3 regions of the Salinivibrio sp. IB872 genome follow, and region 2 is predicted to be linked to each of the others. Evidence: predicted binding sites of a transcription regulator. Region 2 holds the regulator's gene; each other region holds the start of a gene.

Region 1 (3,945 bases), on a different contig from region 2:
TTGATAAAGCCAGATGCCGCCCACTCATCAATGTGTGTCGCCATCTGTTCAGGAGAGAGATCATATTCGCCAAAGGCGTTGGGCAAGCCCGCGTTAGGGTGGACAGAGACAAAGCCCTCGCAAATGTCGCTCAGCTCTTTGACGTACTGGCGCAATTCCGCCGGCCCGAGCGCACAGTTCAAGCCAAAAGACAGTGGCTCAACATGACGCAAGGAGTGATAAAAAGCGGCGGTGGTTTGTCCGGATAAGGTACGCCCAGATGCATCAGTGATGGTGCCGGAGATCATAATGGGCAGGCGCAAACCACGAGCATCAAAGACCTTCTCCACCGCAAACGCACAGGCTTTGGCATTCAAGGTATCAAAGATGGTCTCCAACATGATGATATCTACACCGCCCTCAATGAGGGCTTCGGTAGACTCAGCATACACGTCGACTAACTGATCAAAACTGACATTGCGAAAGCCCGGGTCATTCACATCCGGTGAGATCGAACACGTTCGGTTAGTGGGCCCTAACACACCCGCGACAAAGCGGGGTTTAGTTGGCGTTTTCGCCGTCCACGTATCAGCAACCTCACGCGCAAGCCGAGCGGCCGCTAAGTTGATTTCCGCACTCAGCGCTTGCATGTCGTAATCGGCCATCGCGATTTGGGTGGCGTTAAAGGTATTGGTTTCAATAATGTCCGCGCCTGCAGCCAGATAATCACTATGTAGGGCAGCGATTTTATCGGGTTGAGTCAGCACCAGAAGGTCATTGTTACCTTTTACATCACAGTGCCAATCTTTAAAACGCGCGCCACGATAATCGGCCTCATTGAGCCCTAGCCCCTGAATCATGGTGCCCATACCACCATCGATTACCAAAATACGTTCGCGCAGTTGCTGTGTCAGTCGGTCCATACTCATTACGCTTATCATCTTCCTCATTGCGATAATTTCATCCTACCACAGCGAAAATGGAAATCTAGACGTCTATTTAAATGAATTAATATTGATCTATTTCAAATCTGCTGTTCGTTTTGGAAGCGATTTCTATTAATATTTTGTAACTCTTTTTTCCACTCCCTAGCCGTATCAGGAATGATGTATGTCAACCTACGCTATCCTCAGCTTTATGGCCGCTGCCGCCATTATCATCGCGTTTATTAACAGTAAAATTAGCCGCGTCCAAACCACCATCGCAATCACGGCGGGTGCACTTTTACTGTCTTTAGGGATAGTGATTGCCGGTCAGTATCAAGCCCTGCCTCTAAAGGCGATTGCCGCGCAAACTTTAGGGGATATTCATTTTGAGGAGTTTCTCCTTGAGGGTGTGCTTGGCTTTCTACTTTTTGCTGGAGGGCTGGGCGTCAAACTGCCTTCGTTTTCAGACCAAAAATGGGAAATCACCACTCTTGCACTCGGTGCGACGCTGCTCTCCGTGTTTTTAGTGGGATCTGGTGTGTGGGGCGTGTTCCAACTGATTGGGGTACAATTTGATTATATTTACTGCTTACTTTTCGGCGCCCTGATCTCACCCACGGACCCCATTGCCGTGCTTGCGATTGTCAAAAAATTACATGCCCCCATGCGTATTACCACCCAAATCGAAGGCGAGTCGTTGTTTAACGATGGTTTTGGCTTGGTGGTGTTTGTGACTATTTTCACCCTCGCATTCGGACATCAAAACCCAACTTTGGCGGGCACCCTGTCGCTGTTTGCGCAAGAAGCGATTGGCGGCATATGTTACGGCCTAGTTTTAGGCTATGCCTTTCACCGTTTGATTTGTGCCACTAACGATCACTCCATGGAGCTGTTGCTCACTTTAGCCATTCCCAGTGCTGGCTATGTGCTCGCCGATATGCTGCATGTTTCCGGACCACTGGCAATGGTCGTCTCCGGGATCATGATCGGTAACTGGACCCGCTTTATTGGCTTTTCCAAAGAAAGTGAAGATCACCTCGACCATTTCTGGGAACTGGTCGATGAATTTCTTAACAGCTTACTGTTCTTGCTCATCGGCTTAAGCTTGTTGCAAATCACCTTTCATGAAGAGGACTGGATTGTAATGGGTTGTGTCGTGCCTTTAGTGCTAGCGGCTCGCTATTTGAGTGTCAAAGCCTGCTATCTCGGTTTCCGATGCTTTCGCGAATATAACCCGTGGGCTGTGCGCATTCTCACATGGGGAGGATTGCGTGGAGGCCTCGCCTTGGCCATGGCCATGGCGGTACCAGCTGGCATTATTGTGGTCCCAGAAAAACAAATCGATGTCAGAGAGCTGATTTTGGTGATGACTTACGCGGTGGTGGTGTTTTCTATTTTGGTACAAGGCTCAACCATGACCGGCATGGTTGATAAAGCAAACGCAGCTCAAGACGAGATGGACAAGCGCCTTCAATGAACTCCGCTCCTTTGTCTATCATAAAGGCGCCAGATGGCGCCTTTTTTATTCATCAAGCGTAAAGTTAGACGCTGAAAATGTATCCAAATCGAAGGGGGTTTGCTGATAGACACAATAGTTCAGCCAATTCGCAAACAGTAGATGCCCGTGACTGCGCCAACTCACATACGGTGGCTGAGAAGGATCGTCATCCGGGTAATAGTTAATGGGGATCACCGGCTCCATCCCCTCCTCTAAATCACGGTGATACTCATCATGCAAGGTATGCGCATCATACTCAGGATGCCCAGTGACAAACACATTGCGCTTATCTTTGGTCGCGGCCAGATACGTACCCGCCTCATTAGAGGTGGCTAAGATATCCAGATCGGTATGTTCATCCAAATAATGGGGAGAAAAGTCTGCATAACGTGAATGAGGCGCTAAGAAGCTATCATCAAAGCCGCGTAATAGCGGATGCTTAGATAACTCCCTATTTACCTGATGGCGATAAACACCTGATAGCTTTTCTTTGCGGGTTTTCTTAGGCAAATCGTAAAGTAGCTTTAATCCTGCTTGCGCAGCCCAACAGATATAGAGTGTGGAGGTGACATGTTGGTGTGCCCAATTCATCACATCCTGTAAATGCTCCCAGTAAATCACGTCCTCAAATTGCACTAAGCCGAGAGGCGCGCCTGTCACAATCAAACCATCAAAGTTACGCCCCCGCACAGCCTCAAACTGGCGATAGAAGGTATCAAGATGTTCAGTCGGCGTGTTCTTGCTTGGTCGGTTGTCTATCCGTAAAAGCTCAACATCCACTTGCAAAGGGCTATTAGAGAGCAGGCGCATAAATTGCGTTTCTGTCTCGATTTTCTTTGGCATCAGGTTTAGAAGCAGGACTTTCAGCGGACGGATGTTTTGGCTTACCGCACGCGTTTCTGTCATCACAAAGATATTTTCACGCCGCAGAATATTGGTCGCGGGAAGTTGGTCCGGAATTTTAATCGGCATCACTGCCTCCTAGAGATGTTTAGACGTCCAGATATCTAATAACATAACGCAGCCCATTATGGAGCTCAAGCAATAATCACGCAGGATAAAACAATACTCTATTGAGGATAGAAAGGAATCGGTATGGAAGGACAATACGTAAAAACGAAAAAGCCCTCCGCGAATGCGGAGGGCTTAAAAATAACTCTTGGCAGTGACCTACTCTCACATGGGGAGACCCCACACTACCATCGGCGCAGCAACGTTTCACTTCTGAGTTCGGCATGGGTTCAGGTGGTGCCGTTACGCTATGGCCGCCAAGAAAATACTGGTGCTGATAGGCAGATTTGAACTGCCGACCTCACCCTTACCAAGGGTGCGCTCTACCAACTGAGCTATATCAGCGAAAACACTTCATCAAAGTCTTACACATATCTGCTTTGATGATTAAATTCGTTTTTGCCTTCAGATTTTTCAAAAATCTGAAAACAAGAAAGCAAGCCTGGCGATGTCCTACTCTCACATGGGGAGACCCCACACTACCATCGGCGCTGCTTCGTTTCACTACTGAGTTCGGCATGGAATCAGGTG
Region 2 (5,008 bases):
ATCGGGAGAGCGACACGGCCTTCACTATGAGGTTATCCCTATGAAAGCTGGTATCCATCCAGAGTACAAAGCTGTCACTGCTAAGTGTTCTTGCGGTAACGAATTCGCGTTCAACACCACTCTTGGTAAAGACATCAACCTAGACGTGTGTGACAAATGTCACCCATTCTACACTGGTAAGCAACGTATCGTTGACACCGGTGGCCGTGTTGACCGCTTTAAGAAGCGTTTCGGTGCCCTTAGCAGCAAAAAATAAGCCGCTAATAGCCGAATGCGAAAAAGGGGTGCGAAAGCGCCCCTTTTTTGATCCCGTCGTCACCTTTTTCACGTCTAGAGGTCGGAGGTTAACGTTCGGGGCCGTTTTAGACTGGTGGACCTTTAGCCACTGCGTTAACATCGTTTATCTTGCTCGAATCTACCCTGTGGTTTGAGTATAGCGTTGCTGATATCAGTAGCCTTCCCAGCTGATATTGGTGCATCCCTTCACGATAATAACTAGGAACACTACATGTCGGACGATAAACGCCAGCAAGCGCTGGATTATCATGCATACCCTACTCCCGGAAAAATCTCTGTTGAATTGAGCAAGCCTGCTGACTCGGCGGCGGATCTGGCGTTGGCATACAGCCCAGGCGTTGCAGAGCCGGTCCGTGAAATCGCTCAAAACCCAGACGCTGTGTATCAATACACCGCAAAGGGCAACATGGTTGCGGTGATCTCAAACGGTACCGCCATTTTGGGATTGGGTAACTTAGGGCCAATGGCCTCAAAGCCCGTCATGGAAGGTAAAGCTTTATTGTTCAAGCGTTTTGCTGGCTTGGACTCGATCGACATTGAAGTCAAACACCGTACTATCGATGAATTCGTGGATACCGTTGCGAACATCGCGGATACCTTTGGGGGCATTAACCTTGAAGACATCAAAGCGCCGGATTGCTTTGAAATTGAAAAACAGCTGATTGAACGTTGTGAAGTGCCTGTTTTTCACGATGATCAGCACGGTACCGCGATTGTTACCGCGGCGGGTATGCTGAATGCTCTTGAGCTGCAAGGCAAAGATATTCGTGAAGCCACCATTGTGTGCCTTGGTGCTGGTGCAGCGGCTGTTGCCTGCATGGAGCTATTGATCAAATGTGGCGCGCAACGCGAAAAAATCTACATGCTGGATCGCAAAGGCGTGATCCACACCCGTCGTGACGACATCAATAAGTACAAGCAATTGTTTGCCAACAATACCGACAAACGTACCCTCGAAGATGTGATTGAGGGTGCTGATTTGTTTGTGGGTGTGTCAGGGCCAGACTTGCTCTCGCCAGAGGCACTAAAACTGATGGCCGATAAGCCGGTTGTTTTTGCCTGCTCGAACCCAGACCCTGAAATTAATCCAGAGGTCGCGCATCAAGTCCGTGATGATTTGATCATGGGAACAGGGCGCTCGGATTATCCAAACCAAGTCAACAACGTACTCTGCTTCCCGTTTATTTTCCGTGGAGCGTTGGATGTGCGTGCCAGTGAAATTAATGATGCAATGAAACTGGCGGCCGTTGAGGCGATCCGTGGTTTGGCGAAAGAGCCTGTCCCACAATCGGTATTGGACGCGGCAGGTGTTGATGCGCTGCATTTTGGCCCAGGCTACATTATTCCTAAGCCAATGGATGCACGCTTATTGCCACGCGTGGCTCGCGCGGTGGCACTTGCAGCGGTTGAAACTGGCGTCGCCCGTATCGAGATGCCAGACAACTATATGCTCGACAAGGCGTAACATGCTCGACAAGGCATAATGCGTGAGCGTTAGGAAAAACGTGCTCTCATAAAACCTGAAAAGGTTGTGCCGAGCACCGATGATGACAAAAAACCCGCCAATCGGCGGGTTTTTTTAGTATTCGCTATCGTCGAACTCGATACCTAGTTCTTTCATGATCTGACGCGCTTCAGCGGGAATGCTGTCAGGCTTGTCTTTGCGAATATCGTCATCGGTTGGCAATGGCTGGCCGGTATAAGCATGCAAAAATGCTTCACACAGCAGCTCACTGTTGGTCGCGTGACGCAGGTTATTAACCTGACGGCGTGTCCGCTCGTCAGTGAGAATTTTTAAAACTTTAAGTGGGATAGAAACGGTGATTTTTTTCACCTGCTCCTTTTTCTTACCATGCTCGGCATACGGATTAATGTAATCGCCGTTCCACTGCGCCATGTCTCACCTATCTTGATTATTGAATACCCAGAATGATGCTGCGGAGATTCTAGCTATATTAACCGCCACATGCAAAGCTGTATAGACGTCTAGAAGTGTTGACGTCTCAAAAAGTGCAGGGTAAGGTGAGGATAACAACGCTGGCTCGCGCACCACATCGCAAGGATGAACCATGACCCGAAAAAAAACTGACACCATCGCTGTAAGAACTGGCATTGGCACCGACATGCAACATCATGCGGTGGTTCCCCCTTTATATCTCTCGACCAATTATCGCTTTCCCGCGTTGGGGGATGTGCCCACCTATGACTATGCACGCGGAGGGAATCCGACCCGCGCCCAGCTAGAGCAAGCATTGACTGACTTAGAAGGCGGCGCGGGAGCCGTGGTAACCAACTGCGGGATGGCCGCGATTAATTTGGTGTTATCGCTATTGAATGCGGGTGACAAAATTGTGGCCCCGCATGACTGTTATGGTGGCACGTATCGCTTGCTTGAGTCCCGAGCCAAGCAGGGAATTTGGCAGGTTAAATTTGTCGACCAATCCGATCCAGACGCCTTGGCGAGCGCCTTGGCAGAATCACCGACGTTGGTGCTGGTGGAAACCCCATCTAACCCCCTGCTGCGCGTGGTCGATATTGCCGATATTTGCCAACAAGCGCATCAAGTCGGTGCTTGGGTGGTGGTCGACAACACTTTTTTATCTCCCGCCTTACAGCAACCACTTGCGCTAGGGGCCGACATGGTGGTGCATTCGACCACCAAATTTATTAATGGGCATTCTGATATTGTCGGTGGCGCGGTTATTGCAGCAACCAGTGAACTTGCCGAAACCTTAGCGTGGTGGGGCAACTGTATAGGAGCCACGGGCAACGCGTTTGACAGTTATATGACATTGCGAGGGTTGCGTACCTTAGGCGCACGGGTTAAACAACACCAGCAAAACACGCAAGCGGTACTCGCCTATTTGCAAACGGTTCCTGCTGTGCGCCAACTCTATTATCCGGGACTCACGACCCATCCGGGTCACGAAATTGCTGCCCGTCAGCAATCAGGCTTTGGTAGTATGCTGAGCTTGGAATTGGATACCGACAGTGACGGGGTGGCGCGCTTTATCGCAGGCCTTTCGCTATTTGCTTTAGCAGAGTCGTTAGGCGGTGTAGAAAGCTTGGTCACACACCCAGGCTCCATGACACATCGGGCGATGAGTGATGCGGCGCAAGCGGAAGCGGGTATCGCACCGACCTTGCTGCGCTTTTCAATCGGATTGGAAGATGCGGATGATCTCATCGCTGATTTGGCCCACGCTTTTGCGGCATTGGCCGCGTAACCTGAACAACGTTACGGCGCTGTTCCTTGCTTTACCCTGATATTTGGTTAGACAAAGAGAGACCTTGTCATGCATGCGCAATTGACGGAGACGTCCCCTGAAGCACAACGACAACTTCATAAATTTGGCGGCAGCAGCTTAGCGTCGCCCGCCTGCTATCGTCGGGTTGTCGATGTATTGACCGCCCACGCGGGCCGCCAAGATTTGATTGTGGTCTCCGCGGCAGGCAAAACCACCAACCAATTAATTGCTTATCTGGCTCAGCTCAACAAAGACGGTCGCCTCGCCCATGAAACGCTACAGACCTTGCGCGGCTTTCAGCAAGATTTAATTGAAAATCTTATTGATGGTGAAGACAAGCAGCGCCTTGTCGATGCCTTGTATGCTGACATCGCCACGATTGCGACCTTGGGTGAGGGCGCGCTGACTGACGCAGATAAGGCGCGTATTCAAGGGTTTGGCGAGGTATGGTCGGCCCGCTTACTGGCGAGCTTGCTCAGCCAGCACCAGCAACCCGCTGTGATGTTGGACTCACGTCTGTGTCTACGTGCAGAGCGAGCAGCGCAGCCAGAAGTTGATCGGGGAGCGTCATGGCCATTGCTGAACAACCAGTTATCCCAATATGCCCACACCCAAGTGGTGATCACGGGCTTTATGGCACAAAACCAAGCGGGAGAAACCGTGCTGCTTGGCCGCAATGGCTCCGACTACTCGGCAACCATTTTGGGCGCCTTGGCCGGGGTGAGTCGGGTGACGATTTGGAGTGACGTGGCTGGGGTGTACAGTGCCGACCCGCGTCATGTCGATAATGCCTGTTTATTACCTTTGATTCGATTGGATGAGGCGGCTGAGCTGGCACGTCTTGCTGCCCCTGTGCTCCATAGCCGCACCTTACAGCCGGTGGCGCAAAGTGCCACCGATCTTACCTTACGTTGTACCCATGCACCTGACAGTGGCTCAACCCGTATCGAACGTGTGCTCGCCACTGGGCGTGGCGCAAAGATCATTACGGCGCTAGATGATGTCTGCCTGTTGCAGTTTGATGTCGCACGCGGCCTCGACTTTCAGGCGTTTAAGCAGGAGCTAAGCCGCACCCTGACTCAGCTCAAGCTGCAACCTCTGGCTGTCGATTACCGTGATGACCAGCATCGCATTCAATTGGCATTCAGTGCAGAAGTGATCGATACCGTGATGGCACAGATTCAGGACGCGGGCTTGTCTGCGGAATTGCGTTTGCGTGAGGGCTTTAGCATGGTGGCGGCGGTGGGGGCCGGTGTGGTCAATAACCCCGTCCATTGCCACGGCTTTTACCAACAGCTGAAAGCACACCCTGTCGAGTTTATGAGTGAGTCGGCGTCTGGGCTTAGCTTGGTTGCGATTTTGCGTCAAATGCAGACCCAAGCCTTGGTGGCGGGGATGCACGATGCCCTGTTTCAGGCTCAGCGGCGCATCGGTTTGGTGTTAGTGGGAAAAGGCAACATTGG
Region 3 (5,008 bases), on a different contig from region 2:
AGCACAGCAACCGGTGCCCATCCCTTGAATGCAGCGGCCAATGACCAAACCGGTGAAACTGGCGCTAAAGCTCACCATCACGGTTAAGCCAATCAAGGAAAGTAATACGCCGGCTAATAACACACGACGACGGCCAAGCGCATCTGAGATAGGCCCATAGATAAACTGTGATGGCCCAAAGCCGAGTAGGTAAGCAGAGATCAGCAGTTGGACATCATCCATACTGAGGTTAAAGTCTCGGGCTATCCACGGCAAAGACGGGAACACCAATCCCATACTGAACTGCCCAATGCTGACGGTTAAGCATGCCAGCAATACGGGCGACCAATTAAATGGACGAGTAGCCGATTGCATCCAATTTCCTGTGCATTTGCGTCGAGGGAAGAAAGGCAAGTGTCAAGCCAGTACGCGGCATAAATCACACTTTGATTGGCATAGTAACGCAATAAGCAACTGAGTGGTAACAAAAATTTAAAATTCGCTCGCGTTGGGTTGGATGGAGGAAAGCGCGGCTAACGACAAAGATCGCATGTCAGCAAGACTGGCAACATGGCACAAATAAAAGGCATGCGATGGATCCAAAAAGCCCGATACGGTTTCACGAATCGGGCATCTTAACTATTGAGCGCGACGCGCATTTAAAAAGCGGGTTCAATCGTGCCTTTAAATGTCTTTTCAAGAAAGTCACGGGTTTGTTGGGACTGAAATAGCGCCACCAAACGTTGTAGGTCGGGGTTGTCTTTATCTTCTTCGCGGGCGGCCACAACCATCACCGCCAAGGGAGCATTTTTCGACTCCAAGAAAATACCTTGCTCACTCGGGCTTAATCCCGATGACATCACATAGTTCATGGTGATCGCCGCCGCATCGACATCCTGTAAGCTGCGTGGCAGTTGTGCCGCCTCAACCTCAACAAATTCGAGTTGTTTAGGATTGGCGATGATATCTTGCAAAGTAGCTTTAAAGCCGACACTGTCGGCTAAGGTAATTAACCCCGCCTCTTGCAGCAATAACAATGCGCGCCCCGCGTTGGTAGGATCGTTGGGGATCGCAATTTGTGCGCCATTCGGCAGCGCATCAACATGCTCAACGCGATCAGAGTAAATCCCCATCCGCATCAAAATGGAACGTCCCATCGATACCAACTGGCTACCGTTGTTTTGGTTGTAGTTATCCAAAAACGGCTGATGTTGGTAACTGTTTAGATCTAAGCTGCCATCCGCCAAGCCAGCATTGGGGGAAATATAGTCGGAAAATTCGACCACCTCGACCGCAATCCCCTCAGCTTTTGCTTGCTCAGCAACCGCTTCAACCACCTGTGCATGCGGCCCCACTGTGGCACCAACTTTGATCACCTTATCTTGTGATTCTGAACAGCCAACCAGCGTGAGCGTGAGTCCGAGTATGAGAATAAAAGAAGCACGTAGAGATTTCATCAATCGGTAATCCTTTCCGAAAAGCCATTTAGACATCTATACTGCCAAATAGGAAGAAGATGTCAATCATTGTTTATGCGATTCTCTGGACGCTTGATCGCTTGTCGCTAAGGGCGCGTATTAGTCAGCATGTTCAATCGATTATCAGGAGGCGCGGATATGACCAAGCTGTTTCCTTTGCCCCTCTTTTTGTTACCGGGTGGCAGAGCAAAACTACGTATTTTTGAACCCCGCTATTTACGGTTGGTACGCGAATGTACCGCCAACGGAGAAGGGTTTGTCCTTGCAATGATGCAAGGTCAGCGACTTTATAAATACGGTACTTCGGTCGATATCGTTGATTTCGAGACGCTTCCCGATGGATTACTGGGCATAACCATTGCGGGCCGACAACGGGTGGAAATTATGACAACCGAACAAGCGCCCGACAAATTGTGGTTGGGTGAAATACGTACCCTGCATGATTGGCCACACGATGATTATGTCGATAATACGGACGATGAGGTGCAAGCGCGCATTGCCACCAACCTCAAGCACATATTTGCTGCTCATCCTGATCACGCCGAGCAGTATGAACAGCCTCATTTCGAGGATGTCACCTGGGCGTGTCAGCGTTGGTTAGAGATTCTGCCCCTCACGAGTGCGCAAAAACAATGGTTTATCGCACAAGACTCTGCCGATGAGGCCAAGCAATTCATTCACCAACTGCTTGAAGAACACGTCGAGTGATCCAAATGATTTGTGGTGCGTATTGGGGTGTCAGATGGACGGCACTGACAGATAGGACTCAACTATGACTGCGCCTCAAACCATGTATACTGAAGTTTCAACCTCGAGACGGAATACACGTACCACAATGACTGACGTGACGAAGGAAGAGTTGTCGGAGCTATTATCACGTGTTGCGGAACAGCGAGATCGTGTTGCTTTTGAACGTTTGTTTCGCTTTTTTGGCCCGAAGATCCGGTCTTATGGGACCAAACATCTGCGCGCGGACGGACAGGCGATGGAGCTAGTCCAAGAAACCATGTTGGTGGTGTGGCGAAAGGCTCATCTTTACAACTCAGAGAAAGGTGCGGCAACCACCTGGGTGTTTACCATCATGCGTAATCTCAGTTTTGATATGCTCCGTAAGGTGCAATCGAACCGCGAAGACAATTTTAGTGACGAGATTTGGCCGATACTGGAATCCGGTCAACAAGACAATGAAACCGACTCAGGTGCTCAGCACATGATGGATCAGGAACTATTATCCTTCATTGATGAATTACCTGAAGTACAACAACAGGTGGTGCGTGGTGTGTACTTAAAGCAACTCACCCACCAAGAGCTATCGGACCAACTTAATGTTCCACTAGGGACCGTGAAGTCGCGTTTGCGACTCGGGCTCGAGAAGCTGCGCAATCATCTGGAGGTCAACAATGATTAAATATCATCCTTCTTCCGAACTGCTTGATGCCTTTGCAGCCGGCCAATTACCGACATCCATGGCGATTGCTCTCTCTGCACACGTTGAATTATGTCAACAATGCCGTGAGCATGTGAGTGCGAAAGAAGAAGCGCTAGCATTAGCTGCGTTTGAAGAGGCTGAGACCGATCACGAGTTCGCGGCAGGCACTCTGCCTTGGGACGATGATCTTGAAGCGGATATGATGAGTGCGATTTTTGACGCCCCGGAACAAGGCGAGGCATCACGCATTCAAGTCGCTCGCTCTGACGAGATTCGGATTGGGGACAAAACCTACACACTACCACGCGCACTCCAGCGTTTTAGTGATTCGAATTGGCTGTCATTCGGCAAGGTGCAACGCGCAAGGCTGAATCTTGAAGAAGGCGCCACGCGTGCGAGTTTCTTACATATCGACGAAGGCGGCTCGGTTCCAGCCCATACACACAAAGGCTATGAGCTGACGCTGTTACTCGATGGCACCTTTGAAGATGAAAGCGGACAATATTCGCCGGGTGACTTTATTTTGTTGGATAGTCGACATCATCACACCCCCTCCACCAAAGACGGGTGTCTGTGTTACACGGTCGCGAATGCGCCACTGCACTTCACTCAGGGTGTGAGTAAGCTACTTAATACCGTGGGTCATGCGATTTACTAAAAATCCTTGTGCTAGTTGTTATCCTATCTTTGGCGGCGTAAGCCGCCTTTTTTTATGCTAATCAGAGCAATAAAGACGTGTAAATACTCGGCACATTAAAACGATTTCCTCATATCTAGCGCCCTAATAACAGAATAATTACACTAAAGAAACTTTCATTTAATACCAACTGACTGACAGAATCCCACCTAACTAGTGCAAACTATCAATTTTCACTTTACATAGGGTGAATCAAACTGGTTTAATTCCCCACTTCTAACGATTCATTAACAGCCATTGATAAAAAACACAGTGAAGTGAGACACACATGAGTCAAACACAACTCGCCAGTATCAGCCGAGGTCACTCGTTGGTACTTCAAATCGTTATAGGTATTCTTGCTGGGGGCGTACTCGCCTATTTATCGCCTGAGTTGGCGAGCACAGCAGGTTTACTTGGTAAGCTTTTTGTTAGCGCACTGAAAGCAGTTGCACCCATTTTGGTCTTCGTTTTGGTTGCTGCCTCTATCGCTAACCAAAAGAAAGGTCAGCGCGCCAACATGCGCCCCATCATTTTTCTCTACCTGCTCGGTACGCTTGCGGCATCCTTAACCGCGGTTACCATGAGCTTTTTGTTTCCGACGACCTTACAGTTTGCCGCAACCGATGCAGCTGTCGCGCCACCGGAAGGCATTACCCAAGTATTAAACACCTTGCTGTTTAATATTGTCGATAACCCAGTCAACGCTCTGATGTCCGGTAACTATATCGGTATTCTCGCGTGGGCGATTGGTTTGGGCATTGCCTTACACCATGCATCAAGCGAGACCAAACGCGTCTTCTCTGACGTGTCTGAAGGCGTGTCTATGATTGTGCGCTTCGTGATCCGTTTTGCGCCCATCGGTATTTTTGGCCTTGTCGCCAACACCTTGGCACAAAGTGGTTTTGATGCGCTGCTTGGCTACATTCATTTGCTTGGCGTGCTCCTTGGCAGTATGGCAACGATCGCGTTGATCGTTAACCCACTGATCGTGTTTTATAAAACGCGCCAAAATCCGTATCCACTGGTTTTCCGCTGCCTGCGTGAAAGTGGCCTTACCGCCTTCTTTACCCGCAGCTCAGCCGCGAATATCCCTGTGAATATGCAGCTGTGCCGTAAGCTCAATCTTGATGAAGATACTTACTCTGTCTCGATTCCACTCGGGGCAACGATCAACATGGGTGGCGCGGCAATCACCATCACGGTTCTTACACTCGCCGCGGTACATACCTTAGGGGTTGAAGTGGATATTGCCACTGCAATTCTGCTTAGCATTGTTGCCGCGGTGTCTGCGTGCGGTGCCTCAGGCGTTGCAGGCGGCTCGCTCTTGCTGATCCCACTGGCGTGTAACTTGTTTGGTATCCCGCACGAAATTGCCATGGAAGTGGTCGGTGTTGGCTTTACCATTGGTGTGTTGCAAGATTCGGCAGAAACGGGGCTTAATAG

The links. The regulator MetJ, encoded in region 2, represses methionine synthesis genes. The targets are predictions, from matches to a motif close to TTAGACNTNTANANGTCTAA.
Region 1: the regulator MetJ is predicted to act here: its motif matches at 959-978, upstream of metH (methionine synthase).
Region 3: the regulator MetJ is predicted to act here: its motif matches at 1,465-1,484, upstream of BZJ18_RS05715 (MetQ/NlpA family ABC transporter substrate-binding protein).

The regions. Positions count from the first base shown of each region.
Region 1 is NZ_MUFO01000051.1:14,383-18,327, forward strand. It holds gene metH (methionine synthase) at 1-908, opposite strand, end outside; gene BZJ18_RS15045 (cation:proton antiporter) at 1,090-2,382, shown strand; gene metA (homoserine O-acetyltransferase MetA) at 2,428-3,375, opposite strand; rRNA gene rrf (5S ribosomal RNA) at 3,561-3,676, opposite strand; tRNA gene BZJ18_RS15060 (tRNA-Thr) at 3,684-3,759, opposite strand; rRNA gene rrf (5S ribosomal RNA) at 3,855-3,945, opposite strand, start outside.
Region 2 is NZ_MUFO01000002.1:161,768-166,775, forward strand. It holds gene rpmE (50S ribosomal protein L31) at 41-256, shown strand; gene BZJ18_RS01750 (malic enzyme-like NAD(P)-binding protein) at 509-1,762, shown strand; gene metJ (met regulon transcriptional regulator MetJ) at 1,877-2,194, opposite strand; gene metB (cystathionine gamma-synthase) at 2,367-3,524, shown strand; gene BZJ18_RS01765 (bifunctional aspartate kinase/homoserine dehydrogenase II) at 3,594-5,008, shown strand, end outside.
Region 3 is NZ_MUFO01000008.1:83,442-88,449, reverse strand. It holds gene BZJ18_RS05720 (multidrug effflux MFS transporter) at 1-354, opposite strand, end outside; gene BZJ18_RS05715 (MetQ/NlpA family ABC transporter substrate-binding protein) at 639-1,436, opposite strand; gene BZJ18_RS05710 (LON peptidase substrate-binding domain-containing protein) at 1,596-2,165, shown strand; gene BZJ18_RS05705 (sigma-70 family RNA polymerase sigma factor) at 2,230-2,865, shown strand; gene BZJ18_RS05700 (ChrR family anti-sigma-E factor) at 2,858-3,544, shown strand; gene sstT (serine/threonine transporter SstT) at 3,852-5,008, shown strand, end outside.